DNA from 3 places in the Streptosporangium brasiliense genome. Region 2 is predicted to be linked to each of the others. Evidence: riboswitches for the same ligand, from Rfam matches in the RefSeq annotation. Region 2 holds a riboswitch; each other region holds the start of a gene.
The links. Region 2 has a riboswitch for cobalamin ahead of J2S55_RS31725 (ribonucleoside-diphosphate reductase subunit alpha). Riboswitches for the same ligand answer to the same signal wherever they lie in the genome.

Region 1 (9,609 bases), 2.1 Mb from region 2:
CCGCGCTGCTGAGGCGCGCGGCGCGCGCCAGGACCGCGTCCCGCGCCGACCCGGGAACCTCGTGCATGCCGGCCTGGACGACCTCGGTCACGTAGAACGGGTTGCCGCCGGTCATCCGGTGCAGCGCGTCGGCGTCGGCGTCGCTTCCCCCGGCCAGTTCGCGTACCGCCTGGGTGGACAGGGGCGCCAGGCCGATGCGCCTGGTCGAGCGCTGCGAGGCCAGATCGCCCAGGGTGACGCGCAGCGGATCGGCGGCCGCCAGGCCGTCGTCGCGGTAGGTGGCGAGGAGCAGCAGCGCGCTGCCGCGCAGCCGCCGGCCGAGGAAGCGCAGCAGGTCGAGGGTGGCCTCGTCGGCCCAGTGGATGTCCTCCACCACGACCACGTCCAGCGTTCCCGAGTCGCCGACCTCGCGCAGCAGCCCCCGGAACAGCTCCTCACGCCCGGCGCCCGCGCGGCACAGCTCCAGCAACGGGCCGCCCAGTTGCTCGGCCAGGTCGAACAGCGGCCCCAGCGGGCGCGGAGTGAACAGCCCGTCACAGGCTCCCCACGACCACCGCGCCGCCGGCAGGTCCTGCTGGAACCGCTCGACCAGCACCGACTTGCCGACCCCCGCCTCGCCTGCGACCAGGACCAGCCGCCCCTCACCACGCTCGGCCTCGGCCGCGTACTCGGCCAGCGACGCCAACGACGACTCCCGCTCCAGCAAGCGCATTCCCGTAGTATCCGTCAGCGCGGCGCGGCTGGTAAGGGATCCCCCCGTCAGGCCGGGGGCTGGTCGCCCGGCCCGGGTTCAGGCGGCAGCCGCCACCAGCTTGCGTCACTCGGATCGGGGTCGGAGCTTGCCTTTGAACCGGTCGAGCAGGTAGGTCCGCAGCCCGGCGGCGTCATGCGGTGCCACGGATGTCACCTGGACATCATGGGAGTCACGCCGGCGGCCGGGCGAGTTTGGCGGCCACGGCGTCGAGGACCCAGTCCAGGCCGGTCGCGAAGGACGTCTCAGCATCCACCTCCGTGCCGTCGTGCACGAACTTGGCCAGCGCGGGGAAGCGGCCCGTGGCCAGCATCCTCGTCACATGCGGGCCGGAGGCGAGCTGCCAGTCACGCTCGGACAGGCCCGTGGCGCGCTCGGCCCGCAGGTTCGCGATCTCGCGCCTGATCGCGCCGGTGAAGTAGGCGCTGACGGTCTCCACGGCGCGCATGACGGTCTCGAGGTCGGCGAGGCCGTCGAAGGCGGCCAGCGTGGCCTCAGTCACGGCGAGGGCGTTCGGGCCCAAGGTCGGACGGCCGCCGAGCAGGTCGGCCAGCCATTCGTGACGGAGGGTGGCCTGCCTGGTGCGGTGGGCGCGGACGCGCAGCACCTCCCGCCAGTCACCGGGCCGCTCCTCGGGGAGGATCTCGGCGTGGACCTCGTCCACCATGAGGTCGAACAGCTCCTCCTTGGTGGAGATGTATCCGTACAGGCGCATCGGGCCGGCCTCCAGCCGGGCGGCGACCTTGCGCAACGACACCGCCTCCAGCCCGCCCTCGTCGGCCAGCGCGATGGCGGCGGCAACGATTCGCTCCCGGTCGAGCGGCGCGGGGCGAGTCGGCGGCTCCGGCCGATCCCACACAGTCATGGTTACATCGTACTGTTGCGATACGCTGTAATAGGGCAATACAGTGTATCGACATGAGACATCGTATCGCCGTGATTGGAGGCGGCCCCGCCGGCCTCACCTTCGCCCGCGTCCTGCACCGCCACGATCACCCCGTCACCGTCCTCGAACGCGACCCCGCCCCCGACGCCCGTCCTCCGGGCGGCACGCTGGACCTGCAGGAAGGGATGGGCCAGCTCGCGCTGGGCAAGGCGGGGCTGCTGGCGGAGTTCCAGGCGCTGTCCCGGCCCGAGGGACAGGCCATGCGCATCCTGGACGCGGACGGGACCGTCCTCCGCGACTGGCAACCCCGTCCGGGTGACCGGGCCAATCCCGAGATCGACCGCGGGCAACTCCGTGACCTGCTGCTCGGCCCCCTGGACGTTCAGTGGGGGCGGGGCGTGACGGAGGTGGTGCCGGAGACCCGGGACGGCGTGCTGGTCCGTTTCGCGGACGGGCGGGAGGAGACGTTCGATCTCGTGGTCGGCGCGGACGGCGCCTGGTCCCGGGTCCGCCCGGCGGTCTCGTCCGCGACGCCGCACTACACCGGCGTCACCTTCGTCGAGACGTCCCTGGACGACGTCGACACCCGCCACCCCGACCTCGCCCGGCTGATCGGCGACGGTTCCATGGCTGTGTACGGGGTGAACCGCGGCCTCGTCGCCCAGCGCAACAGCGGCGGCCACGTCAAGGTATACGCCCAGTTCCGCGCGCCGCTGGACTGGCACACGGACCTGGACCGGCATATGGGCCTGAACCGGCGCGCGGGCCTGGACGCGGGCCTGGACGCGGGCCTGGACCTGGCCGACGTCGAGGCCGTGCGATCAAGCCTGCTGGCTCTGTTCGACGGCTGGGCCGCTCCCGTCCTCGACCTCCTCCGCCACGGCACCGCTTTCGTCCACCGCCCCCTCTACATCCTGCCCGTGTCCCACACCTGGGCCCACGTCCCCGGGGTGACGCTACTGGGCGACGCCGCCCACCTGATGCCCCCATTGGGGGTGGGCGCGAACCTCGCGATGCTGGAAGGCGCCGAACTCGCCGAGTCCGTCGCCGCCGCCCCCGGCCCTGGCGATCTGGACGAGGCCGTCCGCGTCTTCGAGGAACAGATGTGGGCACGGGCCGGCGGATGGGCGAAGATCACGACGGCCGGTCTGGAACGCCTCGTGAGCCCGGACCCCACCGAAGCCCTGGCCTTCTTCGACGAAGTCCAGCCATCCTGACTGTCAAGCGCGAGAGCACCGGCACCAGCAGCTCGCCACGGCTTCACGGGGCAGCACGGCACCGCCGCGGTTCCTTCCGGCGGATACCGGGCTCAGTCGAGACAGCCGAGATGCGGGCCATGAGTAGATCTTGAAGGCGCCGGCCTGGGCAGACGGCAGCTCGCACATAGGGTTGAGCACCGCCCCGACTTCCGAGATTCCGCATCCCGGGGCATCGGAGAGGCTCCAGCCCGCTTCCGAGACTACGAACATGATCGGCTCGTGGCCGCTTCTGGCCGTATCTCGGCCGGACCCGTCGATCGCCCCGACCCCCTACGGGGCCGGCCCCGACGGGCGACCGTCACGGCCCCGCCACGACCCCCGGAAGACGGGACGCGGCCGGGGCCGGGGGCCAGGCTCGACGTCATGAGCAAGCGGCAGGTGGAGTTGATGGGCGGTCCGGGCCGGGACCGCCGGCTACGGCCGCCGGTCCGGGGGCGTGTGCACGTTGACCTGCCGCACGTCGGTGGTGCCGAAAGCCTGGATGCTCATGCCTTCTTCTCAGGTCAAGTGTTGTCGTGGTGCTGATCCGGGAGGGGTGCCGTCGTCCTACCGGTAGGAGCCCTCGGCGAGGTCGGCGACCGCGCCGTCGCGCTGGGGACGCCAGCCGAGCTTGTCGCGTGCGGCGTCGCCGCTGACGCTCTGGTCGAGGGCGAGGGCGTCGGCGAACAGGGCGCCGAGCGCCTCACGCGCCTGGTCAAGCGGCCAGCTCTGCGGTTCCGCCTGGACGCCGGCGGCGCGTCCGGCCGCGGAAGCGAGGTCGCGGACGGCGACCGCGGTCTCGGCCACACCGTGCCAGAGCGACCCGGCGGGTGCCCGCTCCACCGCGGAGACGAACAGGTCGGCGAGGTCGTCGACGTGCACCATGGGCCAGCGTACCGCCTCTTCCCCGACGAACCTCGGCGCCGCGTGTTCGCGGGCCAGGTTCACCAGGAGAGCGGGAATGCCGCCACCCCGGCCGTGCACGATGCCCGGGCGGATCACCAGGGCGCGCACACCGCTCTCGGCGGTGTCGAGCACCTGACGCTCGATCGTCGGCCGGTATCCCACGATCGGGATGGGGTTGGCAGGGGTGTTCTCGTCAACGGGGCCGGGCCCGGTGGCTCCCAGCACCCAGACACCGCTGGTGTAGACGAAAGCTCGCCCGGTACCGCGCAGCGGATCCGTCAGCGCGGCGATCGCGGCGGCGTCAGTCTCGGCGTCTCCGGTGGGCGTCGCCATGTTGATCACAGCGTCTATGTCGGGGGTCACCGCCTGGGTGAGCGAACGCGGATCGGTCAGGTCGCCGACACGCTTTTCACGCCCGTTCTCCGGGCGGTCGTCGGTGGCGCGGGTCAGTTCGACGATCTGATGTCCGGCCTCGTCCAGGTGGTCCGCGACCGCCGAGCCGAGGTAACCGCCGGCACCGATAAGCAAGATCTTCATCAAAGTCTCCCCTCGAAAATTTCGATGTCGAAAACTTAAATCACTGCGTTCGCAAGTGTCAAATCCTTCGATGTCTAAGTGTTAGCCTCTGTACAAAGCCACGCTCAGGACAGCTCAGGACAGGACTCACGATGACGACCGACGGACTCCACGACGGAGTGGACGTGATCATCAGCCAGTGGCAGACGGCGCGCCCCGATCTGGACTGCTCACCGATGGAGATCATCGGTCGCCTGTCCCGGGTCTCCCGCCTCCTCGAACGCGCCATCAGGGACCACTTGTCCGCGTACGACATCGAGCCCTGGGAGTTCGATGTGCTGGCCACCCTGCTGCGCTCCGGGCCTCCCCACGTCCTCAACGCCGGCGAACTCAGCACGGCGGCGATGGTCAGCTCGGCCGCCCTGACCAACCGCATCGACCGGCTCGAGAAAAAGGGCCTGGTCGACCGCGCCGTCGATCCGGCCCATCGGCGCCGCGTCCTGATCTCCCTCACCGATCAAGGGCTGAGCCTGGTCAACAGGCTCGTCGAGCATCACGTCGCCAACGAGCGGCGGCTCCTGGAGGGCCTGAGCTCCGCCGACCGCGACCAGATCACCGTGCTCCTGCGCCGCCTGCTCGTCTCCCTCGGCGACACGGGGCCGGACACCTCCGCCACCGGCGCATGCTGAGAACGCGTCGCGTCACCGTCTCGCAGCTGGTCGCCGAGGTGGGCGAGCCGTCTGAACCGTGATCACACCGGCGTGACGCGACGCGTTTCCGGGCGGCCGGATCGCCGGTCATCCGCGAAAAGTCACGAGAGGAACCCGCGAAGTCCCGAAAGGCGGGGAAGGCCGTCGTCCGTGGAGGAGCGTTCAGCTCATTCCCGTTCGATCGGGATGCGTGGAGGAGCGTTCGGCTCGATCGGGATGAGGGCGGCCGTGGAGACCGGAACTCCAGCGGTCGTGGTGGACGGCGGCCCACAGGGGGCGCCGATCCCGCCAGCCGTTCCGCTCGAGGTCGGGGGCGGTCTCCAGGTGGGTCACCGGCCCCACGCACAGCCACGCGACGGGGCGGATCGGCGCGGGGATGGCGAGAAGGTCGTTCAGGAACGGCTCGCGGTAGAACGACACCCAGCCGACACCGAGATTCTCGGCGGTGGCGGCCAGCCAGAGATTCTGGATGGCCAGGCACACCGAGTACAGGCCCGCGTCGGCGATGGCGTGGCGGCCGAGAACGGTGGGGCCGCCCCGATCCGGGTCATAGGTGACCACGATCGACAGTGTGGACTCCAGCACTCCTTCGATCTTGATCCGGGCGAACCGCCGTACGGCGGAGGCGTCAAGGGTCGCGGCGAAGACCGCGCGTTCATGCTGGACGTGTCCGTGGAACGCGGCGCGGACGGCGGGGTCGCGCACGACGATGAAGTCCCAGGGCTGGGAGAGACCGACGCTGGGCGCGGCGTGGGCCGCAGACAGGATCCGGTGCAGGGCCTCGTCGGGGACGGGTTCACCGGTGAACTGCGCGCGCACGTCACGGCGGCGGTGGATGACGTCGTAAAGCTGGCTGTCCATGGGCAGGCTCCCGCTGCGTTCGTGCCCCTTCAAGGGGCTGTGAGCGCAAGGCCGGTCTTCGGACTCCCGGATCGACGCCTGACCACCCGCCTTCCCAGCCCTCGCGGGCCAGTGGCTGCGCATGCGCGCGTGGGCGGCGGCTCCCCGGTCACCGCGGCGGGCCCGTGCCGGAATCACACCGGCTTCCCGATTCTCCTCACCGACGCGAGGCACCTTGCAACAGTTTCGCCGCTCAGTACGCTAGCGGATTCCCGACCTCACCGCGCCGCTCACCCGGCGACGGCCAGGGATCATGCGATAAGGACCGTCCCCCCCGGGCATTCCAGCGAAAGGGGAGACCACCGTACGGGGTGAGAGCCCCGCGGAACCTCCGTGTCCGCGCCAGGGCGCCATAGGGACCGCGGTCGACGTCACCGTCGCCGAATTACGGACGGAGGCCTTCCGGTGATGTTCAGAGGGCCAAGGCTCGCTCGACGGTACCCAAGTCCAGATCAACGAGATGCGCATCAGGAAAGCGGAGGTCCGCCCAGAAGTCGCCAGGGCTCTGCAGGCCCAGGCGCACCTTCACCCAAACAGTCATCGCCATGCCATGTGCCGCCACCACGAGTGGGCGCCCGCTGGCAAGTGCGAGATGCTCGGTGATCCCATCGTCGAAGCGCTTGGCGACCTCGGCCCGCGGCTCCCAGTCAGCATGATCCGCGCCTTCCACATAGGCGCGCCGCAACTCGCGGTAGTTACCCTCCCACGGCTCCACGCGGGTGACCTCGTTGAACCGTCGATCACGCGTGACCGTGTCGTCGCCGCCCAGAGTCTGCCAGGCCTTCGGCTCGTCGCTGGAGACAAGGCAGGCGTCTTTGGGCAGACGGGCGATCAGCCGCTGAGCCGCCTGCCACCCCTCAGTGCCGAGCGGCCATTCGTGCGGTGGGACGGTCGGACCGTAGGCAGGCATGGCATGGCGGACCAAGAGCAACATCTCAGGGAATATACCGAGCCGACACCCTCATAACCCCGGGAAACGATCACAGAGATGCCGGGAAGCGATCTTCTCAATGCCTGCTCCACCCCAGGCCGGATCTACTTGTGAACACTCCAACCGGGGGCTACGACAGCCCCCACAAGCAGCAGCGGCACGAGCCCCAGGCAGATCACCACGACGTGGAGCGCCCTGGGGCGTCGACCGCCCGCCTGTCGCCAGGCGAGCACCGCAGCGGCCGCAATGGCGAGCGCCAGCAGCAGGTGCGCGCCGTACCGCCACAGGGCCGGCACGCCCCCCATGGTCTTTTCGGCGAACGGCTCCCCGGCCAGTGTGAAGCCGATGACCATGTTGAGCGCCCCCAGGCCGAGCAGCGCGATCCCGGGCAGCCACCGGAGGAACACGCCGCTGAGCGCCGTGCGCACCACGATCCCCGCGAGCAGGAGCACCGACGACCACTGGTGAAGCAGCTGCACGAGCACGCCGCCGGCCACGTCGAAGCTGAGCTGCAGCGCCGAGGCATAGGCCTCGGCCATCATGACGCCGCGCAGCGGCTCGTAGGAGCCGTCATAGATCACCTGGGCGCCGTCATGGCTCACCTGGTCGCTCGGCGTGTGGAAGAACGCCAGGAAAGCACCGGTGAGCACGACGATCACGAAGCAGGAGATGAGCCGCTCGTCCACCGACCTCTTACCGGACCACAAGTTTCCGATTCAATAGGCGTCGGAGAGCAACAGGTCAGCTAGCCGGAGTGTCACCCGCCTCCCGAGCCGGGACTGTCGCACGGGTCCTGAGGCCTGACCGGCCTCGGCGCGATGCCCTCCAGGTGCTGGAACGCAGGTGGGCGGGGGGTCAGGGTCCAGGGGACCCGCTAGGTCTAGCGGCCGGCCTCCGCTGCCGGTGGGGGAGCGACCACCGGGACGTGGGCGTCGGGGGCGTCAGCCTGTTCTGGCCGGCCTGGGGCGGGCATTGCGCAGGCGGATGCCGCTCCAGCCCAGAGAGCTGGTGGTCACCGCATCCCAAAACGCCCAGAGGTTGTCCAGCACTCTGAGCTGGATCCCGGCCTCCTCGTGCAGCTGGAGCAGGCTGCCGACCGGTTCGGGCGGGCCGAGCGGTTCGACGGGCTCGGTGGCGACCATCGCGTTCGGCACCGGCTCACCGATCGGGACGAACTTCTCGGCGGGCAGGCGGTAGCCGTACAGGCGCACGGTCAAGAACGCCTCCAGCCAGCCGTACTCGATCGCATGGATGCGCCGCCCGCAGCCGGCACCGATGATCCGTTCCCGGTCGGCGTCCGTCGTGTCCGGCACGGTCCAGGCCATGGCGCGCGGGCACTGGCGGGGAAACCAGTAGTCGGGGCAGCGATCGGCCGACACAGCCCACACATATGCCTCCGGTTCTTGTGCGGTGGTTGCCACGTGGGGGACAAATCGGGTGATCTCCGGGTCCTCGGAGAAGTGCAGAACTTGACCTGGTCTGGGCCGCATGACCCGTGTCTACCATCGTGGCCCAAGGGCGCACCCCTTCCCGGAAGGTTGGTATGGCCGGGAGAGGGGAGCGCTGGTCGGCGGGGCGGCCGTCGCGCAGGTGGTCGGTGGGGATGCGCCAGGCGGTGAGGCGGACCTGGCGTCCGCCTTCGGCGGGGCCGTGGACGCCGCGCCGATCGGTTGGGGGACGGCGTGGGGCGATGTGACGCTCACTGACGAGTGACCTGGTCGAGGGCGGCGGAGAGCTGTTTGAGCGCCTCGATGACCTGCTTCAGCCCGTCGAGGCCGAGCTCGTCCACCACCCGGTCCGCCAGTGCTTCCAGGTCGGGGTCGATCCGCTCTATCGCGGCCATGCCCTTCGCGGTGGGCCGCAGCAGCTTGGCCCTGCGATGGGCGGGGTTGGGCTCGTACTCGGCCAGGCCCTGGTCCACCAGCAGATCGGCGGTCCGCTGCACGCCCTGCCTGGTCAGCCCGCGGAGCCGGGCGATCTCGGCCACGGACATGGGCTTGTCGGGGACCGCGCTCAGTACCTGCCACCAGGCGACGGTCATCCCCGCCGGCTTGGCGAGCGTGTCGCCGGCGCCGAGGAACTGCCCGTTGAGGCGGTAGACGGTGAGCGCGGCCTCCGACAGCAGATCTCCTGTCTTGCTCATATGTCCGATGGTGCCATCAGCGCTTCGAAGGCCGAGGCGTCGTTGTGTGCGAACAGCCGGTACCAGGCGTCCAGCACCTGGGGGGTGTACAGGTCCAGCTTGGCGAAAATCTCGCGGGCGAAGTCGACCGGTGCGGTGGGGGTGCCCGTGATGAGGTCTCCGTCGGTCACGGCGGGCGCTTCGACGTAGCGCTCCGCGCCGCCGTAGCCCTGCTGCGCCTGCAGGTACGGCAGCGCGGCGCTGGTGTGGCCCCGAGTGTCGAAGATCCCTTCGCGAGCCAGCCCGGCCGTCGCGCCGCAGATGGCCGCGACCGGCACGCCCGCTTCCAGCAGGTCGCGGGCCTTGCGGGCGAAGGGGGAGAGTCCGTCACCTTCGTCCCAGAGTGCGGCGCCGGGCAGGATGAGCATCGCCGCGTCCTTGATGGAGTCGAGCGAGATGTCGGGGGTGACGCGCAGGCCGCCCATGGTGGTGATCGGGTCGGTCGTGAGACCGACGGTGACGAGCTCGTAGCGGCCGGGGTCCCTGTGGTGGTGACCGTTTCTGATGTGGGCGGTGGCGTGTCCGGTCTCCCAGTCCGCCATGGTCTCGTATACCGCGTGGTAGATCTTGTTCATGACAGCATCTTGTC
Region 2 (9,609 bases):
CGGGCAGGTAGGTGTCCAGCAGGGTCAGGTAGAACTGGACGTGCACCGCCTCCTCGAAGAGCTGCCTGCTGAGATACAGGCGCGCCTCGGGCGCGTTGACGTGCTGGTAGAGGTTGAGCACCAGGTTGTTGGCCACGATCGAGTCGCCGGTCGCGAAGAACGCGACGAGGCGGTTGATCAGGTGGCGCTCCTCCGGCGTCATCTTCGCCAGGTCCGCCAGGTCGGAGTTGAGGTCCACCTCCTCGACGGTCCAGGTGTTGCGGATCGCGGCCCGGTAGCGCTCGTAGAACTCCGGGTAGCGCATGGGCCTCAGGGTGAGGTCCATGCCAGGGTCGAGCAGCATCAGGGAGTGCCTTTCGGGGAGGTGGCTACTGGCAGGCTTCGCAGTACTCGGGGTTCTCCAGCGAGCACGCGACGGCCTCCGCGTCGGGCGCGGCCTGGGCCACGGTGGTCTGCGCGATCCGGGTCGCCGGCCGGGAGCGCAGGTAGTAGGTGGTCTTGAGGCCGGACTTCCACGCGTAGGCGTACATCGAGGAGAGCTTGCCGATGGTCGGCGTGGCCATGAACAGGTTCAGCGACTGCGACTGGTCGATGTACGGCGTGCGCGCCGCGGCCAGGTCGATCAGCGCCTTCTGCGGCAGCTCCCAGGCGGTCCGGTAGAGCGCCTTGAGGTCGTCGGGCATGCCGGGGACGTCCTGGACGGAGCCGTCGGCCCGCTTGATCGCGTCCCGGATCTGCGGGGTCCACCGGCCCCGGGCCTGCAGGTCACGGACCAGATAGCGGTTGACCTGGAGGAACTCTCCCGACAGGGTCTCGCGCTTGAAGACGTTGGAGACCTGGGGCTCGATGCACTCGTAGCAGCCCGCGATGGAGGCGATGGTGGCCGTGGGCGCGATCGCGATCATCAACGAGTTGCGGAGGCCGGACTCGGCGATCCGCTCCCTGAGGCGCGTCCACTCCGGCGAGCCGCCGGCCCCGTAGTGGTCGGGGTGGAGCACGCCGCCGGCGGCCCTGGTCTCGTCGTAGGAGGGGTGGCGGCCCCGCTCGACGGCCAGGTCCGCGGAGGTGCCGTAGGCGGCCAGCGCGATCTCCTCGGAGATGCGGGTGGACAGCTCCAGCGCCTGCGGGGAGTCGAACGGCAGCCGCAGCGTGAAGAACACATCCGCCAGGCCCATCACGCCCAGGCCGATCGGCCGCCACTTCCGGTTGGCCGCCTCGGCCTCCGGGGTCGGGTAGAAGCCCAGGTCGATGGTCCGGTCCAGGAACCGCACGGCGGTGCGGACGGTCCGGCGCAGCCGCGGCCAGTCGACGTCCTGGCCGTCCAGGTGGGCGGCGAGATTGATCGAGCCCAGGTTGCAGACGGCCGTCTCGGCGTCGTTGGTGACCTCCAGGATCTCGGTGCAGAGGTTCGACAGGTGGATGACGTTCTCCGGGCGGGCCGTCTGGTTGGAGGTCCGGTTGGCGGCGTCCTTGAAGGTCATCCAGCCGTTGCCGGTCTGGGCCAGGGTGCGCATCATCCGGCCGTACAGGGACCGGGCCGGGATCTGCTTGACGGAGCGGCCCTCGGCCTCGGCGGCCCGGTAGGCCTCGTCGAAGGCGGCGCCGTACAGGTCGGTGAGGTGCGGGACCTCCTTGGGGTCGAACAGCGACCACATGCCGTCGGCCTCGACCCGGCGCATGAACTCGTCGGGGATCCAGTTGGCCAGGTTCAGGTTGTGCGTGCGGCGGGCCTCCTCGCCGGTGTTGTCGCGCAGTTCGAGGAACTCCTCGATGTCGGCGTGCCAGGTCTCCAGGTAGACGCAGGCCGCGCCCTTGCGGCGGCCGCCCTGGTTGACCGCGGCGACGCTGGAGTCCAGCGTGCGCAGCCACGGCACGATGCCGTTGGAGTGGCCGTTGGTGCCCCGGATCAGCGAGCCCCGCGAGCGGACCCGGGTCCAGGAGATGCCGATCCCGCCGGCGTACTTCGACAGCCGCGCGACCTGCCCGTAGCGCTCGTAGATCGCCTCCAGCTCGTCACGGGGCGAGTCGAGCAGGAAGCAGGACGACAGCTGGGGCCTGCGCGAGCCGGAGTTGAACAGGGTGGGCGAGCTCGGCAGGTAGGACAGGGTGGACATGAGCGCGTAGAGCTCGCCGGCCTCCTCCACCGTCTCCGACAGGCCGCAGGCCACCCGGAGGAAGAAGTGCTGCGGGCGCTCCAGGACCTTGCGGGTCTGCGGGTGGCGCAGCAGGTAGCGGTCGTAGACCGTGCGCAGCCCGAAGTATTCGAACCGGCCGTCGGCCGCCCCGTCCACCAGCGCGTCCAGCGCCGCGGCGTTGGCGGCCACGAAGGCGGCCAGCCCGTCCTGGATCAGCCCGGCCGCGTGGGTCGCGGCGACGGACTCGGAGAAGGTCCGGACGCCGTGCCCGGCGGCCTCCTCGGCGATCAGCTCCGCCAGCAGCCCAGCGGCGATCTTGGAGTTCTCCGGGTCGGCGATCACCCGGGCGGCGGCCTCCTCGATGGCCAGCCGGCGGTCGACCGGGCCGTTGCCGGTCTCCTTGGCGACGTCGACCAAGGTCTGTGTCACGTGCTACCCCTCGCGCGCTCGAATTCCCCGTACGGCTCTCGCCGGAAGGGCGCACGCGCAGAGAACGGCCCCGGGCACGCCGGACGCCTCATCACGCGGGCCCTCCCTCGAGGCCCTGAACGATCTCCGTGGTCGGGTCCGCCTCACCCGGCACGCTCCGGGCCGCTCCACGCGTCCCTCGGTGCCCGGCTCGGCTCCCTCTCCACACGTCGCCGGCAGGTCTTCGGACTCACGGGCGTCTGGCGCATGCCTACCGGCCGTCGCTTCCCAGGCAGGTGCGCCCAGTGCTCCATGACGGCTTTCGTTCCCGTTCACCGCTGCGGGGCAGTCCCGGAATCTCACCGGGTTCCCTCTTGCCTCACCCCCAGAGGGGCGAACCAGCAACGAGCAGGATCCTACATGTAGTGCTGCCGGACGCAACTACCCCAACAGCTTGTGCCGATGGTGCTCAGCAGTCCGAGCTCGTCGAGCACTTCCCGGGTCCGGCGCGTCTCCGTGACGAGCCACTGGCGGAAGTCGTCCCCGCTCAGATAGACCCGGTTCCAGCCGTTGGCCGCGCAGATCGCCCGCCAGCGGGACGAGGCGTCGACGCGGTCGCACAGGGCGACGGCCACGTCCCTGTCGTCGGAGCTCATGCCGCGGGGGCCGAGCACGCCGCACCAGTCGGTGTACTCCAGCCGGACGTCCAGCTCCATCAGCGTCGGGGCGTCGATCCCGTCGATCCGCTCGGCGGAGGAGACCACCAGCGGCCGCAGCCGGCCCTCGGCGATCTCGGGCACGAAGGAGCGGGCGGAGCCCAGCAGCGCGGCCACCCTGCCGTCGTGGAGGGCGTGCACGCCCTCGGCCCCGCTGGAGTAGCCGGCGTAGTCCAGCAGCCGGGTGTCCACCCCCAGGCATTTGCCGATCATGCCGTAGAGCACGTGGTCGGAGCCGCCCTCCATCCGGCCGCCCACCGTCAGCCCGGCCGGGTCGCGGCGGAGCACCGCGGCGAGGTTCTCGAAGGTGCGCAGGCGGGAGTTCTCCGGGACGACCAGGGCCGCCCAGTCGCCGACCAGGCGGGCCAGGGGGGTGGTGGACTCCACCACGGAGGCGGTGTTGGCGATCTCCGCGCCGGCCACCATCGGCATCCCGGTGAGCAGCAGCCTGCCCGCGTACGTGAACGGGTCGTGGGCGGCGGCGAACGCCCCCAGCGCGGCGGCGCCCAGGCTGCCCGGGTAGTTGCCCACCTCGACCTTCCGCGCCAGCCCGTCGCCGGTCAGCACCGCGGCCAGCGCGCGGGCGGCCCGGTCCCAGCCCTGCCCGCGGGCGGCGGGCGCGATGACGGTCAGCCGTCCCGCCAGCGGCACGCGGGGGTCCGCCGCCCCGCCGCAGCCACCGCAGCCGCCGGCGACCATGACCCCCAGGGCGAGCGCGAAGAACCGCCTACGGTACATAAGCGCCCCTTCCCCCAGACCCCCCAATACTTCAGGTTACAGACACGTCACTTTGTGTCACACATTGGGGGGTCTTACTGCCATCAGGCAGCTCAAGGGGGCTCTACTCCACCGTGACGCTCTTGGCCAGGTTGCGAGGCTTGTCCACATCCCGCTCCAGCGCCACGGCCGCGTGGTAGGCCAGGAGCTGGAGCGGGATCGACAGCAGGATCGGGTCCAGCTCCGTCTCGTTCCTGGGCACCACGACGCAGTCGTCGGCCAGCTTGGGGTCGGCCGTACGGTGACCGACCATGAGCACCCGACCGCCGCGCGCGCGGATCTCGCCGAGCGTGGTGAGGTTCTTGTCCAGCAGCTCGTCGTCGGGGACGATCGCCACGGTCGGCATCTCCGGGCCGATCAGGGCCAGCGGCCCGTGCTTGAGCTCGCTGGCCGGGTAGGCCTCGGCGTGCACGTAGGAGATCTCCTTGAGCTTCTGCGCGCCCTCGCGGGCCACCGGGTAGCCCCGGACCCGGCCGACGAACATCATGCTCGGCGAGTCGGCGTACTTGCGCGCCAGCTCCTTGATCTGCGGCTCCAGCGCGAGGATCTCCTTGATCTGGCCGGGCAGCCGGCGCAGGCCCTCGCAGATGCGGCGGCCGTCGGCCGGGGACAGGTCGCGCACCCGGCCCAGGTGGAGCGCCAGCAGCGCGAAGGCCACCGCGGTCGAGGTGAACGCCTTGGTGCTGGCCACCGAGACCTCGGGACCGGCGTGCAGGTAGACGCCGCCGTCGCACTCGCGGGCGATGGCGCTGCCGACGGTGTTGACGATGCCGAGCACCCGGCCGCCCTTGCGCTTGAGCTCCTGGACGGCGGCGAGGGTGTCGTAGGTCTCCCCCGACTGGCTGATCGCCACGTACAGGGTGTCGGGCTCCACGACCGGGCTGCGGTAGCGGAACTCGCTGGCCGGCTCGGCGTCGGCCGGGATCCGGGCCAGCTCCTCGATGAGCTGGGCGCCGATCTGGCCCGAGTAGTAGGCAGAGCCACAGCCGATGATCTTCACCCGGCGGAACGACCGGGTCTCGCGCGCGTCCATGTTGAGGCCGCCCAGGTGGGCGATGTGGAAGCGGTCGTCCAGCCGTCCGCGCAGCGTCCGGGCCACGGTGTCGGGCTGCTCGGAGATCTCCTTGAGCAGGTAGTGCTCGTAGCCGCCGGTGTCGTAGTGCCCGGCCTCCCAGTCGACGGTCAGCGGCTCCTTGGCCGTCTCGCGCGCGTCGCTGGCGAAGGTGTGGAAGCCGTCGGCCTTCAGCACCGCCAGCTCCCCGTCCTCCAGGTGGACCACCTGGCGGGTGTAGCGGACCAGCGCGGCCACGTCGGAGGCGGCGAACATCTCCTTCTCGCCGATGCCCAGCACGATCGGGCTGCCGTTGCGGGCCACCACCACCTCGCCGGGCCGCTGGGCGTCGATCACCGCGATGCCGTAGGTGCCGACGATCCGCTTGAGCGCCAGCCGGACCGCCTCCTCCAGCGAGTCGGTCTCCCCGACGGTCCGGGCGATCAGGTGCGCCAGCACCTCGGTGTCGGTCTCGGACAGGAAGACCACACCGTCGGCCTCCAGCTTGGCGCGCAGCTCGTCGGCGTTCTCGATGATGCCGTTGTGCACTACCGCGATGCGCTCGTCGGTGGACAGGTGGGGGTGGGCGTTGACGTCGCTGGGCGCGCCGTGGGTGGCCCAGCGGGTGTGCCCGATGCCCAGGGTGCCCTTGAACCGCGCCGGCACGGCCGCCGCCAGGTCGGCCACCCGGCCCTTGACCTTGCGCATCTTCAGGCCCTTGTTGGAGACCACCACGCCGGCCGAGTCGTAGCCCCGGTACTCAAGGCGCTGCAGGCCCTCCAGCAGGATCGGCGCCGCGTCCTTTGGTCCCACATAAGCCACGATTCCGCACATTTGACCGATCCTTACCCGTAGACGATCCGGCGCAACTGGCGCAGGGAGAGTTCAGGTGCCGCGACACGGCGGGAGGTGATCTCGGCGGCGATCCGGGGGAAGATCTCGTCGTTGACCAGCCCTTTGGCCTTGAGCTCGCCGTGGCGCCGCCGGACGAAGTCCTCGACGGGCTCGGAGAAGTAGGCCAGCACGTCCGCCACCACCCGCGCCGCCTCCCCGGGACCGAGCGCGCTCGTCCGGGTCAGGTGGGTAATCAGATCCTCATGCGGATGCCATGCCGTGGACACAGAGCAGGACCATACGCAGCATCGACGTCCTTCACCAAGTTTTCTGCCCGATTTCGGGCAAGGATCGTCCCGGACGATCTAAAGCCACCCCGATCACGAGACAGTCGGTAACCTCGAATAACTCTTCGTAGTCATGCGGTCGGGAGGAATCACTATGCGCCGTCTGCCGGGGATCACCGTCGTCGCCACCCTCACCGCGCTGGCCCCAGCCGCCGTGACGCCGCCGCCCGCCGTACCGGCTCCGCCCGCCGTACAGACCCCGCCCCTCGTGCCGGTTCCGCCCGCCGTACCGGCTCCAGCCGCCGTGACGCCGGCGCCCGCCGCCGGGGGGCCGGTCCCGGCCGGGCGGGCGTCGGAGGGCAGGCAGGCGGCCTTCGCCCGGGCGGCCCGGACCTACGGGGTGCCGGAGAGCGTGCTGCTCGCGGTCTCCTACCTGGAGTCCCGCTGGGACGCCAACGACGGGCTGCCCAGTGTCTCGGCCGGCTACGGTCCCATGCACCTGGTCGACGTCCGGGCCGATCCGGGACGCCGCGGCCACCGCGGGCAGGACCCGCGCGGCGACGGGGGCCGCCCCCACCCGCCCGTGACCCTCCCGGCCACCGCCGCGGTCCCGCCCCCGGACACCCTGCGCCGGGCGGCGGAGCTGACCGGGATCGCCCCCGCCCGGCTGCGCCGGGATCCGACGGCCAACATCCAGGGCGGCGCTGCCCTGCTGGCCGACCTCCAGCGGCGGGCCGGCGGACCGGCGGGCACCGACCCGGCGGACTGGTACGGCGCGGTGGCCCGCTACCCGGGGACCGCGGACGCCGGGGCGGGGCGCTTCTTCGCCGACGAGGTCTACGCGACGATCCGCGCCGGCGCGGCCCGCGTGACCGACGACGGCGAGCGGATGGTCCTGCCCGCCGTCCCGGGCCTGTCCCCGTGGCCGCCATCCGGCCCGGCCGGGCTGCGCCGCGCGCCGGCGCCCGCGCCCGACTGCCCGCCCACCGTCTCCTGCGAATGGATGCCGGCCGCCTACCAGCGGCTCAGGAAAGGCGGCTACGGCAACCACGACCGCTACGACGGCCCCCGCCGGATCGACTACATCGTCATCCACGACGGGGAGACCAGCTACGACGCCATAACCCGGCTGACCAAGGACCCCACCTACCTGAGCTGGCACTTCACCCTGCGCTCCAGCGACGGCCACATCGCCCAGCACCTGCGGGCCTCCGACATCGGCTGGCACGCGGGGAACTGGTACGTCAACACCCGCTCCATCGGCCTGGAGCACGAGGGCTACCTGGCCAAAGGCGCCTGGTACACCGAGGCGATGTATCTCGCCTCGGCCAAGCTGGTCGCCCACCTCGCGCGCGAATACGGCGTGCCCCTGGACCGCGCGCACATCATCGGCCACGACAACGTGCCGGGCACCACCCCGGCGACCGTGCGCGGCATGCACCAGGACCCCGGCCCCTACTGGGACTGGGGCCACTACTTCGAACTGCTCGGCAGCCCGCTGACCGGCTCCGCCGACCCCGCCGCGCGCTCGGTGCTGATCAAGCCGGACTACGCCCTCAACCAGCCGCGTTTCACCGGCTGCGGCAAGTCCGGCGAGTGTCCCCCGCGGGGCGCCTCCTCGGTCTGGCTGCACAGCCACCCCTCCGAGGAGGCCCCGCTGGTCAAGGACATCGGCAAACATCCGGCGGGCGCCTCCACCTACAGCGTCTACGACCACGCCGCCCGTGCCTCCACCGGTCAGCGCTACGCGCTCGCCGAGCGCAGGGGCGACTGGACGGCGATCTGGTATCTCGGGCAGAAGGCGTGGTTCCACGACCCCGCGGACGCCCGCACGTCCGTCCCCGCCTCCGGCCCGCTGGTGACGCCCAGGCCCGGTCACGCCCCCGTCAAGGTGTACGGCAGGGCCTACCCCGAGGCGTCGGCCTATCCCAGGGGCGTCCCGCGGCAGGAACTGGTCCCGCTGCAGTACTCCTTCCCGGCCGGACAGCTCTACAGCCTGGGCATGACGACCCGCGCCGCCTACCTGCGGGCGGGCACCTTCGACCCGGCCGCGCACCGGATCGTCAGGGGTGAGGCCCGCTACCGCCAGATCCAGTTCGGCCACCGGATCATGTTCGTGCGGGCCGCCGACGTGCAGGTGATCACCAAGGAAGACCTCCGGCAGGGAGCTCGGTTGCGCACATCCGCGTCCCGGAGGCGCTAGAGTTTTCTCGTGCCCCGGAGACGTTTCCGGGGATCACGCGGAAGTGGCTCAGTGGTAGAGCATCACCTTGCCAAGGTGAGGGTCGCGGGTTCGAATCCCGTCTTCCGCTCCGGCAGGTCCTCCGGGATCTGACTGGTGGAGTGGCCGAGAGGCGAGGCAACGGCCTGCAAAGCCGTGTACACGGGTTCAAATCCCGTCTCCACCTCAGTGCACGGACATCGGAGTCTCAAGGATCCGGTAAAGTAGCGCACGTGCCGCCGAGGGGAGACCCGACGCAGACACGCGGAAGTGGCTCAGTGGTAGAGCATCACCTTGCCAAGGTGAGGGTCGCGGGTTCGAATCCCGTCTTCCGCTCTGGTTCGCCCGAGGACGATTAGCTCAGCGGGAGAGCGCTTCCCTGACACGGAAGAGGTCACAGGTTCAATCCCTGTATCGTCCACCATCAAAGGTCCCCAGGTCTCCGGCCTGGGGACCTTTCTGTTCCGGCGTCCTCTCCGGCGGGCGGACCGGCCCGGTCCGGGGCGGCCCGCACACCACGGATCATCACGATCATTCTTTCGGCACACGACACATCGCCGTAAAGAGGCAACATAGAGGGACGCATGACGTGAAACCGGTTAATCGCTATGTTCGTTTGACCGTGTGGTGAAGGGGGCCAGCCTGTGCAGCGCGTGGTGGTCGATCCGGAGGTGCCCGCGGACGTCGCCGACCTCCTCCGGCGGAACGGACCACTGCTCTCCCGTTTCCGGGCCGGGTGGAGCCCGGCGCCGGAGAACGCCTCCCGGCTCCCCTCGGCCGTCGTGGCGCCCCTCGCCGTGACGGGGGGCATGGCGGCGATCGCCACGATCGCCGGCCTGCCGATCGCGTTCCTGCTGATCCTGGCCAGCATCTATCTCGTGGTCCTCACCTGCGTCTACGTCGCCAGGAAGCCCGCCCCGCACGACGCCGTCGAGCGCGTCCTGCACCGGCACGCGCAGTGGTACAAGGGCGGCTACCTGGTCCTGGAGGACTTCGACTATCCCGCCAGAGAGCTGCTGGGCCGGGTCCAGCGGGCCATCGACCACATCCTCGGCTCCCGGGTCAACGCCATGGGCATGCTCGACAGCGTGCGCAACTCGGTGATGCTGCCGGCCGAGGAGTGGGAGATCGCCCGGCTGCTGACCAAACTGTCGGCGCTGCGGGCCAAGCACCGCGGCCT
Region 3 (9,609 bases), 1.9 Mb from region 2:
CGCCTGGTACCTGGCGGTGATCGCGCCAGCGGCCACCGCGTTCAGGGTCGGCCGGCAGCAAGGGGGCGATGTGCTCCCAGGCTTCATCGGTCAGTTCATGGCGACGGACTATGTTGTTCTATCCAGCCACATCATCGGTGCCGCGTCAGGCGAATCGGTCGGCGGCCGGGGAGTGTGAGGGGTTGGAAGGCCCCTCGCCTGGGGCTTGGGACGAAGCCCCAATCAGACACGGTCCGAGCGTGATGCGCGCGCAGCGCGAGGACCCAGCGAGGTCCAAGACGCGGGCCCTGCCATTCAACGTTCAGTGATCCACAAAACAGAACCTAGCCCTGTGGCCGGAGGCATCCAGCGGGTGACGGCACTCGTCGCAACGCAGCGGTGCGGGTGCGGCAGGAACGGCGAGCAGTCGTGAGGGGTCTCCTGTGAGAGAGCGCACCATGGCCTGGTCCATCATGGATGCAGCCCTCGCCCGCTAGCCTCCGCCTCGCGCCGGCCCCCGACATCCTCACTCTCTACGTCAGGGATCTCGTCCGGGGACGGGAAACGCGCCATCCTCTGAAAGCACTTCAACGCCGGCACCAGCGCGAAGCACGATTCGGGGCTGCCGGTGCGCTGGTCGGCCCAGGCCACCTCCTCCGGCGGCGGCGTAAAGAACACGTGCAGCATCCGCGCCGACGTCAGCCGTTTGAACTGTGGATAGGCGGTCCGCTCGATCCACGTCATCCCAAGCCGTCCCTCGCCTCGATCCCGGCGTCCAGACACCGAAAACCGTAGCGGTGATCAATCCTGCCGAACGGCCGTGTTCATCAAGCCGTAACCAAACCCAGACTGAGGGTCACATCATCCGACAAGCACCCTCTGAGCAGCACCTCAACACCCCGCTGTCCCTTTCTCCCGTACTTGGTCTGCCCCCCTCGAACGGCGCGTCCACCGCGAGGGTGTGGGACTTCAGGCACGTCTCCAGGCCCTCGGGCTCGGAGAAACCGTGGTGCGTCATGTGCGTCCTCCTTCAGTCGTCACATTTGGCCTCGTCGAGCACCCGGTAATAAAGGCGGCATGTGGTTCGGCGGAATGCCAGATCGGGCGAGGTGACCGCGCCCTTCCCCGTCAGGGCGCCCCGGCCGAGCAGATCGGTGACCAGCCGGGTGGCGGGCGCGGCCAGGCCGGGGCGGGCCGCCACGATCGCCCGGCCAGCCTCCGCCAGCGCCGAGGCGGCGTTGCCGTAGAGCAGTCCGGGCGCGACCTTGACCCGCAGCCCGGCCGCCAGCGGCTCCAGGTGGCCGCGCACGACCATGTCGTATATCAGGTCCATGACCTGGTCTTCTGGTCCTGTGTGCCATCCGGACGCCGTGGGCAGACACAGTCGCGGCCCGTCGTCGGCGCGCTCCAGCCGACGCAGGTCGGGCACCACCCCGTGGCCGAGCACGGCCGCGAGAAGCGGCGACCATAGCCGTGCCGCATGCCCAAGTTGCGCGATGGAGGCGCCGATGCGCAGCTCGCCGGTGCCGTACTGGGTGGCGGTCGCCTCCACCGGATCGGTGAAACCGCGTGCGTAGTCGGAATTCACGCTGTGCCAGCCGGTGCCGTTAGCTCCGATGTCGATCGTGAAGAAGGAACCGAATTCCGCCCCCTTGCGCAGGGCGCTCAGAGTCAACTTTGGAGGAGCCGGTCGAAGTGATTCCATAGCGCTGCTGCTCCATTCATCAAAATCGCACAGCGAAAAAGCCGGACGACGTGCCCAGCGAACTCGAAAAGAAAGGTCAGGTCATCGGATGGCTCCCTCCGGTGGTCAACGTCACATGGGGGATGCCGGTCCGCGGGTGTGCGGAGACCTCGGCATCGACCCGGTAGACGTCCCTGAACAGCGCCGGTGTCAGCACCTCGTGTGGAGTCCCCAGCGCCACGACCTCGCCCGCGTGCATGACACAGATGCGGTCGCAGAACGCGGCGGCCAGGTTGAGATCGTGCAGCGCGATCACCGCGGTGACCCCGAGGCCGCGTACCAGGCGCAGCGCGTCGAGCTGGTGGCGCAGGTCCAGATGGTTGGTCGGCTCGTCCAGCACCATCGTCCCCGGCCGTTGCGCCAGCGCTCGGGCGATGAGCACCCGCTGCTTCTCCCCGCCCGACAGCCGGTCGAAGGGCGCGTACGCCAGATCGGCCACGTCCAGGCGTTCCAGGGCGTCGGCGATGATCGCCCGGTCGTCGGGGGCGTCCCCGTCGAAGGCGCGCTTGTGCGGGGTGCGGCCCATGGCCACCACGTCGTAGACGCTCAGCTCGAAGTCGCCGCCGCTCTCCTGCAGCACCGCCGCCAGCCTGCGGGCCAGCCATCTGCCCGGCATCCGCCACACGTCGTACCCGTCGAGGAGCACCTGACCGGAGGTGGGGCGCTGCGCCCGGTACAGGGTGCGCAGCAGGGTCGACTTCCCTGCGCCGTTAGGACCGGCCAGGCCGAGCACCTCACCGGAGGGCACCTCCAGCGTCACATCGCGCACGAGGTCCTTGCCGTCGATGCGCACCGAAACCTGCCGTACGGTCAGCGCGGCCGCCCGCTCCGTCATCGCCTCTTTCGTCACGACCGCCTCCGCATCAGCCACATGAAGAACGGCCCGCCCACCAGCGCCGTGATGATCCCCACGGGGATCTCCTCGGGGGCGATCAGCGTCCGCGCGACCAGGTCGGCCACGATGAGGAACGCCGCCCCGAGCAGCGCCGTGGCCGGCAGCGCCCGCCGGTGGTCGGCCCCGACGAGCAGCCGTACGACGTGAGGCATGATCAGCCCGACGAACCCGATGGCGCCGCTGACCGCGACGATGGCGCCGATCATCACGGCCACCAGCACGAACAGCGCCGCCCTGAACCGGTGCACGTCCAGCCCCAGGGAGGCAGCCGCCTCCTCCCCGGCCAGCAGCAGGTTCAGCGGGCGGGAGACGCCCAGCAGGACGACGGTGCCCACCAGCACGGCCGCCGCGGGCACCCACACCATCGTCCACGTCGTCCCCGCCAGGCCACCCAGCATCCAGCGGACGGCCGACTGCGTCTTGTGCGGGTCGCTGGAGGTCACCATCAGGAAGCTGGCGACCGCCGACAGCACCTCGGCCATCGCCACCCCGGCCAGCACCAGGCGCATCGTGGTCATCCGCCCGCCCGACCGGGCCAGGAAGTAGACCGCGACCAGCGCCGCCAGCGCCCCCGCGAACGCGGCGACCGGCAGCGAGAACGCCCCGAAGAAGGTCAGGCCGAACACCACCACGGCCACCGCGCCGACGCTGGCCCCCGAGGAGACGCCCAGCAGCATCGGATCGGCCAGCGGGTTGCGCACCAGCGCCTGCAACGCCATCCCGCAGACCGACAACCCCGCGCCGATGACCCCGCACAGCAGCACACGCGGCAGCCGTACGTCCATGACGATGGTCTCCCGGACCGGAGCCCAGACCGGCTCGGCCAGCGCGGGATGGAGCCGGTGCAACAAGATGCCCCACACCTGCCCGGCGGGCAGGCTGATCGACCCGGCCGCGATCCCCGCCGTGGCCGCCCCGCTCAGCAACAGCGCGCACAACAGCAGCACCAGCAGGTACGGCAGGCCAGGGCGCCGCGCGAGAGGTGCGGTGACTCGGGCGTCGGCGGTCCGGGAGACCTTGGTCAGCTCGCTCACTTGAACCGGCCGGCATGGATCTGCCGGGCCAGCGACTCCACCGCCGACGGCGCCCGGACCCCGAGCACGACCGACGACAGCGGCAGCACCGCGAACCGCTGCTCCTTGATCGCCGGCACGTCCGCGAGCGCCGGGTTCGACAGCAGGAACCTCTTCTTGTCGGCCACCGGCTGGTCGCCGTAGTCGTAGATGACGATCCAGTCGGGCGCCCGCTCGGCGACCTGCTCGAACGACACGTCACCCCATGCCTTGTCCACGTCGGCGAACAGGTTCCGCGCGCCCGCCAGCGTGATGACGTCGTTGCCGACGCCCTTGCCGCCGGCGGTGAACGCGGTCTTGTCACCGCTGTCGTAGACGAACAGCTTGACCGGGCTCACCCCGGCGAGCTTCTCCTTGACCTGTGCCAGTGGCGCGCGCAGGCGGGTGATGAGGGACTCGGCCCGATCGCGCACACCGAAGATCGCGGCGACGTTGCGGATCTCCTGGTCCATCAGGTCCAGGGTCACCGGGCCGGTTGGGCAGTCCTCGATGTTGAGGTAGGTGTCGATCCCGGCCTTGCCCAGCGCGTCGCGGCTGCGGCCCTCCTTCTCGTCGAAGGTGCTGGAGAAGCCGCCGTAGACGAAGTCGGGCTCGGCAGCCAGCAGCGCCTCGTGAGAGGGGTACTCCTTGGCGAGCACCTTGATCCCGTTGTAGGCGGCCTGGTACTCGGGAAGGATCTTGTCATCGAGGTAGCCGGTGCCGATCATCGCCTGCTGTAGCCCCAGCGCCAGCATCACCTCGGTGGCGTGCTGGTTGAGCGAGACCGCCCGCCGCGGCGGGCGCTCGTACGTCGTCTTGACGCCGCAGTTGTCGATGGTGACCGGGAACCCCGCCGCGACCGGTGCGGTGGACGCCGCGGCGGAGGCCTTCACCTCAGCGGGCGCGCCGCCGCAGCCGGCGAGGAGTACGGCGGAGAGCAGCAGGGACAAAGGGCGTCTGCCCGTCATGGATGGTTCCTCTCACGGAATCTGCACCATGGGGCGGTCCTGTCGGAAGGCGGCGGAAACCGGCCCGGGAGACGTCTCCGGGCACGCGTCGGCGCACCGGCCACGCGGCACCGCCACGCGGCGCGCTGTTCATCGGCCCATCGGGCATGCCGACCCGCTCCTCTCCGGGGAGATCCGCCCCAGTTCTATCGAGGAGGCGACCGCGTGAGTCTCCTGGCTCTCGGGTCGAGGCTCGTCCCCGCCTTCCCACCCCGGAGTGGGGCAGTGGCCGTATGGGGATCCGCTCGCCGATCACAGTGGCGGTACCGCGCCGGATTCACACCGGCTTCCTCGACCGCGCTCGCCTTTCCGTCATCATTACACGAAGCCATCAATTCACTGAATACCGGTGATGTGGTGAATCGCATTCGGAGCACCGCACGGTTCTTCTCAGCCGGTCAGCGCGACGGAGGCGCCCGATCGGCCGGTCTACCCTTACGACGGCGGTGTCCGTTCAGCGCACCGGCTGGCTAGAATCCCGCTGTGGATGGTTCGTCCGTGCCCGACCGGGTGCGGACGTCGTAAGAGGGAACCCGGTGGGAATCCGGGACTGCCCCGCAGCGGTGAGTGGGAACGACCGCCGTCATACGCACTGGGCCTGTGGCCTGGGAAGCGACGGTCAGTAGGTCACGCCTTGTTCAGGTGTGGTGCCCGCGAGTCCGAAGACCTGCCTTCCGCCCGTGCACCGACCGGTGCGCGGTGGTTCGCGGCCTCGTGGGAGGGCCTGGGACGCGCCCGCAGGACCTGCCTGCTGTGCGCTTCTTCCTCCTGCCCGGCCGCATCCTGGCAATAGCGAGGGAAGCTGCCATGACAACGACGATCCTCGGGTATCCGCGCATCGGCGCGCACCGAGAGCTCAAATTCGTCACCGAGGAGTACTGGGCCGGGCGCGTCGGCGAAGAGGAACTGCAGTCCACGGCCTCGACGCTGCGGCGGGCGGTGTGGACCGAACTGCGGGACTCCGGCCTGGGGACGATCCCGTCGAACACCTTCTCCTTCTACGATCACGTGCTGGACACCAGCGTCATGGTCGACGCGGTCCCCGACCGGTACCGGGCGCTGTCCGGCCTGGAGCGGTATTTCGCGATGGCGCGCGGCACCGCAGACATCCCGGCGCTGGAGATGACCAAGTGGTTCGACACCAACTACCACTACATCGTCCCCGAGCTGTCCCTGGACGCCCGGCTCCGGCTCGCCGACGGCGCGCAGGCGAAGCCCGTGGCCGAGTACCTCGAGGCCAAGACCCTGGGGGTCGAGACCCGGCCGGTGCTGGTCGGCCCGCTGACCTACCTTCTGCTGGCCAAGGCCGCGCCGGGCTCGCCTGAGGGGTTCGTGCCGCTGGATCTGCTGGGCGCCCTGGTGGAGGTCTATGCCGAGCTGCTGGAGCGGCTCGCCGGAGCCGGCGCGCAGTGGGTGCAGCTGGACGAGCCGGCACTGGCCGGGGATCTCGGCGCGCGGGAGGTCGAAGCACTCGAGCGGGCCTACCGCCGCCTGGGCGGGCTGTCCAGCCGCCCGAAGATCCTGCTGGCCACCTACTTCGGCACCGTCGCGGCCGAGGCGTTGAAGGTGGTCGCCTCCACCGCGGTCGAGGCGATCGGGCTGGACTTCGTCACTCGCCCGGACACCCTGGAGGTGGTGGCCTCGGCCGGCGGGCTGCCCCACAAGACCGTCGTCGCCGGCGTGGTCGACGGCAGGAACGTGTGGCGAACCGATCCGGCGCGGGCGAGGTCGACCTACGCGGTGCTGCTCGGGCTGGTTGGGCAGGTGCAGCTGAGCACGTCCTGCTCACTGCTGCACGTGCCCGTCGACCTTGACAGCGAGCCGGCCCTGGACCCGGCGGTCCGGGCGCGACTGGCGTTCGCGCGTCAGAAGGTCACCGAACTGGTGGCACTCGACGCCGAGCTCCGCTCCGATGCCCCGCAGGCGGCACCGGCCTCCGCCGCGGGGGTCGACGCCGAGGTCCGGGCCCGGCTGGAGGCCCTCGGCGACATCCAGCGGGCCGATCGCAGGACCCGCTCCGCCGCCCAGCAGGCGAAGCTCGGCCTGCCTGACCTGGCCACGACCACGATCGGGTCGTTCCCGCAGACCGCCCGGATCCGCAGGGCCCGCGCCGACCACAAGGCCGGCCGGATCGACGACGCCGCCTACACCGAGGCGATGCGCGCCGAGATCGGGCAGGTGATCCGGCTTCAGGAGGACCTCGGCCTGGACGTTCTCGTGCACGGCGAACCCGAGCGCAACGACATGGTCCAGTACTTCGCCGAACAGCTGTCCGGCTACGCGGCCACCGACCACGGCTGGGTCCAGTCCTACGGGACGCGCTGCGTCCGCCCCCCGATCCTGCACGGAGACGTCTCCCGCCCCGAGCCGATGACGGTGAAGTGGGCGGCCTACGCGCAGTCCCTCACGGCCAAGCCGGTGAAGGGCATGCTGACCGGCCCGGTGACGATGCTCGCCTGGTCCTTCGTCCGCGACGACCAGCCGCTGCCGGAGACCGCCCGCCAGGTCGCCCTGGCCCTCCGCGACGAGATCGCCGACCTGGAAGCGGCCGGGATCGGCATCGTCCAGGTGGACGAGCCGGCACTACGAGAGCTCCTGCCGCCGCGCAGGGCCGACCAGGATGCGTACCTGGCCTGGGCGGTGGCGGCCTTCCGGCTCGCCACCTCGGGAGTGGCGATCTCCACCCAGATCCACACGCACATGTGCTACTCGGAGTTCGGCGAGATCATCACCACGATCGCCGACCTCGACGCCGACGTCACCAGCGTCGAGGCGGCCCGCTCGCACATGGAGCTGGTCGCCGACCTGCGCGAGGCCGGATACGCCAACGGCCTCGGGCCCGGCGTGTACGACATCCACTCGCCCAGGGTCCCAACCGTGGAGGAGATGGAGGCCAACCTGCGCCGCGCCCTGAAGGCCGTCCCGGCCGACCGGCTCTGGGTCAACCCCGACTGCGGGCTGAAGACCCGCGGTTACGCCGAGACCGAGGCGGCCCTGGCCAACATGGTCGCGGCCGCACGGAACGTCCGGGCCACCCGCTGAGCCACCCGCGGCCGCCCCTTTTCGCAAGGGGCGGCCGCGGTGACGGCGCCTGGGACCTCGGCGTCGGATCGGAAACAGGCCGGCGCGTGAAGGGGCGGCTGGGATGAGCAGGCGCCCGCAGCATCAAACGATCATCGTGAACGAGCAGCGGAGGGTGGTGCTGTCCGAGGGAGATCTCGGGGTTGAGGAACAGCGGTACAGCCGTTGTCGGTGTGATTGATCTTGTCTTTGGTTGGACCGATCCGACCTCCCCTTAGGTCAGATCTCCACAGTACGAGGGGAGGATCACAGGGGTGCTTACGTGTGGAACAACGACCGCGACACCGCCTCCATCCGCCGCCCCGACGCCCGCCTGATCGACTCCTGCTCCTACACCTCGACCCGCACCGACGTCATCGCCTGCCCGCATCACCCTCGATGGAGATGGAGACTGACGGGTGAAAATCTGGCATGGTTCCCTAACATGAGTGATCGTCGTACCCTAGGCCGCCGCCTATCGGTCCTTGCTGTTCCTATGATCTGTCTGAGTTCGTCAGCGATGGCCTGGGGGATGACCGACGCCCTGTCGACGCAGGCGACATTGCCTTCCTTGTCGAAAGTTTCCTCGTCGGTTGGGAATCCGCAGATCACGACACCAACATCGCCAAGGTCGAGGACGATCAACGACGGAACAGGACAATGGCACATCGTGAAGGGAGCGAAGATCTCCTCCGCCAGCGCGCTGATGGAGGTGGCCGCGACTAGCGAGCACGATGTGTGGGCGGTCGGCGAAAAGGGCGGCACGGAGGACGACTTCGGTGACCCGGTCATCGAGCGCTGGGACGGTTCGCGCTGGCGTCAGGCCACCGCTCCGGCTGGGAGGTCCCAATACATCGACGGCGTCAGCGTGAAAGCGGCCGATGACGTGTGGCTGGCCGGGAACGGGATCATCGCCTGGGCGGCACATTGGAACGGCTCCCGCTGGAGGGAACACCACCCATACAGAAACAAGAGCCTCGACACCGACATCCTGTTCTCCGACGTAGCCGTCTCCGGAAAGCGCCCGTGGTTCGCCGGCAACACAGACCTCGTATACGGCGTCCTGCACCCCGGGAAAGGCCACAGCAAGGCCACCGTCCTGAGCTGGACGAAGAGCAAGGGGTTCGCCACGCAGTTCAGAACCCCGGGCTCACTGCAGGCGATCACCGCGCACAGCAAGACGGGCGACATCTGGGCGGTCGGCTCAGCGGGCGACTACTGGGCGGTCGGCTCGGCGGACAACCGGCCGCTGGTGCTGCACGGCACGGACGGCGGCACCAAGTGGAACGTGAGCACCACCCCGCCGATCTCCGGCGGCCAGCTCACCCAGGTATGGCAAGTGGCCGAGAACAACGTCTGGGCGGTCGGCCACAGGAACTCGCCCGACCCAGACAACAAACGCCAGACGCTGGAAATGCCGATCTCACTGCACTACGACGGAACATCCTGGCGCCAGGTGCCGGTACCGGTGGAGCGGGGACACCTCTCCGGCCTCACCGCCGACGCATCCGGGACCGTATGGGCCAGCGGCGTCGACCTGGCCCACCCCAAGCAGGTGCTCTTCCTCCGCTACACAGCCGGTGAGTGGGCCGTCTCCTACAGTCCCAGCCTGCCCATCCCCGACCAGGACGAGGCCGCCTGGAACCGGGTGACGAGGACATCGATCACCCGGGTGCCGGGGTCGAACACGCTATGGGCAGTTGCCTCCACCGGTGCGGATGCCCATGAGAAGGGGTTCATCCTCCGCCGGCACGGAGAGTAGGGCCACAGCCTGGTGACAACCGAGAGTTCGATCCGATACAAGTACGCCGCGGACTTCTCGAACAGTTTTCGAGAAGTTGAAGAGGTAATGATGAGTGATGCATGCACTCA

Region 1: linked by a shared signal. The riboswitch ahead of bluB (5,6-dimethylbenzimidazole synthase) and the one ahead of J2S55_RS31725 (ribonucleoside-diphosphate reductase subunit alpha) in region 2 are both predicted to bind cobalamin.
Region 3: linked by a shared signal. The riboswitch ahead of J2S55_RS40350 (ABC transporter substrate-binding protein) and the one ahead of J2S55_RS31725 (ribonucleoside-diphosphate reductase subunit alpha) in region 2 are both predicted to bind cobalamin.

The regions. Positions count from the first base shown of each region.
Region 1 covers NZ_JAUSRB010000002.1:7,184,347-7,193,955, reverse strand. Annotated here, with positions in the region: gene J2S55_RS41775 (AAA family ATPase) at 1-712, opposite strand, end outside; gene J2S55_RS41770 (TetR/AcrR family transcriptional regulator) at 924-1,616, opposite strand; gene J2S55_RS41765 (FAD-dependent oxidoreductase) at 1,670-2,854, shown strand; gene J2S55_RS41760 (NAD-dependent epimerase/dehydratase family protein) at 3,443-4,318, opposite strand; gene J2S55_RS41755 (MarR family winged helix-turn-helix transcriptional regulator) at 4,450-4,986, shown strand; gene bluB (5,6-dimethylbenzimidazole synthase) at 5,170-5,868, opposite strand; cobalamin riboswitch at 5,901-6,095, opposite strand; gene J2S55_RS41745 (histidine phosphatase family protein) at 6,320-6,841, opposite strand; gene J2S55_RS41740 (cytochrome b family protein) at 6,943-7,545, opposite strand; gene J2S55_RS41735 (DUF6886 family protein) at 7,780-8,328, opposite strand; gene J2S55_RS41730 (MarR family winged helix-turn-helix transcriptional regulator) at 8,538-8,981, opposite strand; gene J2S55_RS41725 (type 1 glutamine amidotransferase family protein) at 8,978-9,595, opposite strand.
Region 2 covers NZ_JAUSRB010000002.1:5,060,258-5,069,866, reverse strand. Annotated here, with positions in the region: gene J2S55_RS31730 (ribonucleotide-diphosphate reductase subunit beta) at 1-343, opposite strand, end outside; gene J2S55_RS31725 (ribonucleoside-diphosphate reductase subunit alpha) at 369-2,564, opposite strand; cobalamin riboswitch at 2,762-2,961, opposite strand; gene J2S55_RS31720 (Bug family tripartite tricarboxylate transporter substrate binding protein) at 2,960-3,997, opposite strand; gene glmS (glutamine--fructose-6-phosphate transaminase (isomerizing)) at 4,101-5,921, opposite strand; gene J2S55_RS31710 (hypothetical protein) at 5,933-6,208, opposite strand; gene J2S55_RS31705 (N-acetylmuramoyl-L-alanine amidase) at 6,363-8,411, shown strand; tRNA gene J2S55_RS31700 (tRNA-Gly) at 8,449-8,520, shown strand; tRNA gene J2S55_RS31695 (tRNA-Cys) at 8,546-8,616, shown strand; tRNA gene J2S55_RS31690 (tRNA-Gly) at 8,694-8,765, shown strand; tRNA gene J2S55_RS31685 (tRNA-Val) at 8,779-8,853, shown strand; gene J2S55_RS31680 (hypothetical protein) at 9,074-9,609, shown strand, end outside.
Region 3 covers NZ_JAUSRB010000002.1:6,915,972-6,925,580, reverse strand. Annotated here, with positions in the region: partial or broken gene J2S55_RS48490 (IS5-like element ISDge16 family transposase) at 1-94, opposite strand, end outside; gene J2S55_RS40370 (DUF4158 domain-containing protein) at 451-723, opposite strand; gene J2S55_RS40365 (iron reductase) at 1,010-1,654, opposite strand; gene J2S55_RS40360 (ABC transporter ATP-binding protein) at 1,761-2,558, opposite strand; gene J2S55_RS40355 (FecCD family ABC transporter permease) at 2,570-3,652, opposite strand; gene J2S55_RS40350 (ABC transporter substrate-binding protein) at 3,649-4,638, opposite strand; cobalamin riboswitch at 4,825-5,018, opposite strand; cobalamin riboswitch at 5,149-5,366, shown strand; gene metE (5-methyltetrahydropteroyltriglutamate--homocysteine S-methyltransferase) at 5,485-7,719, shown strand; gene J2S55_RS40340 (hypothetical protein) at 8,021-9,499, shown strand.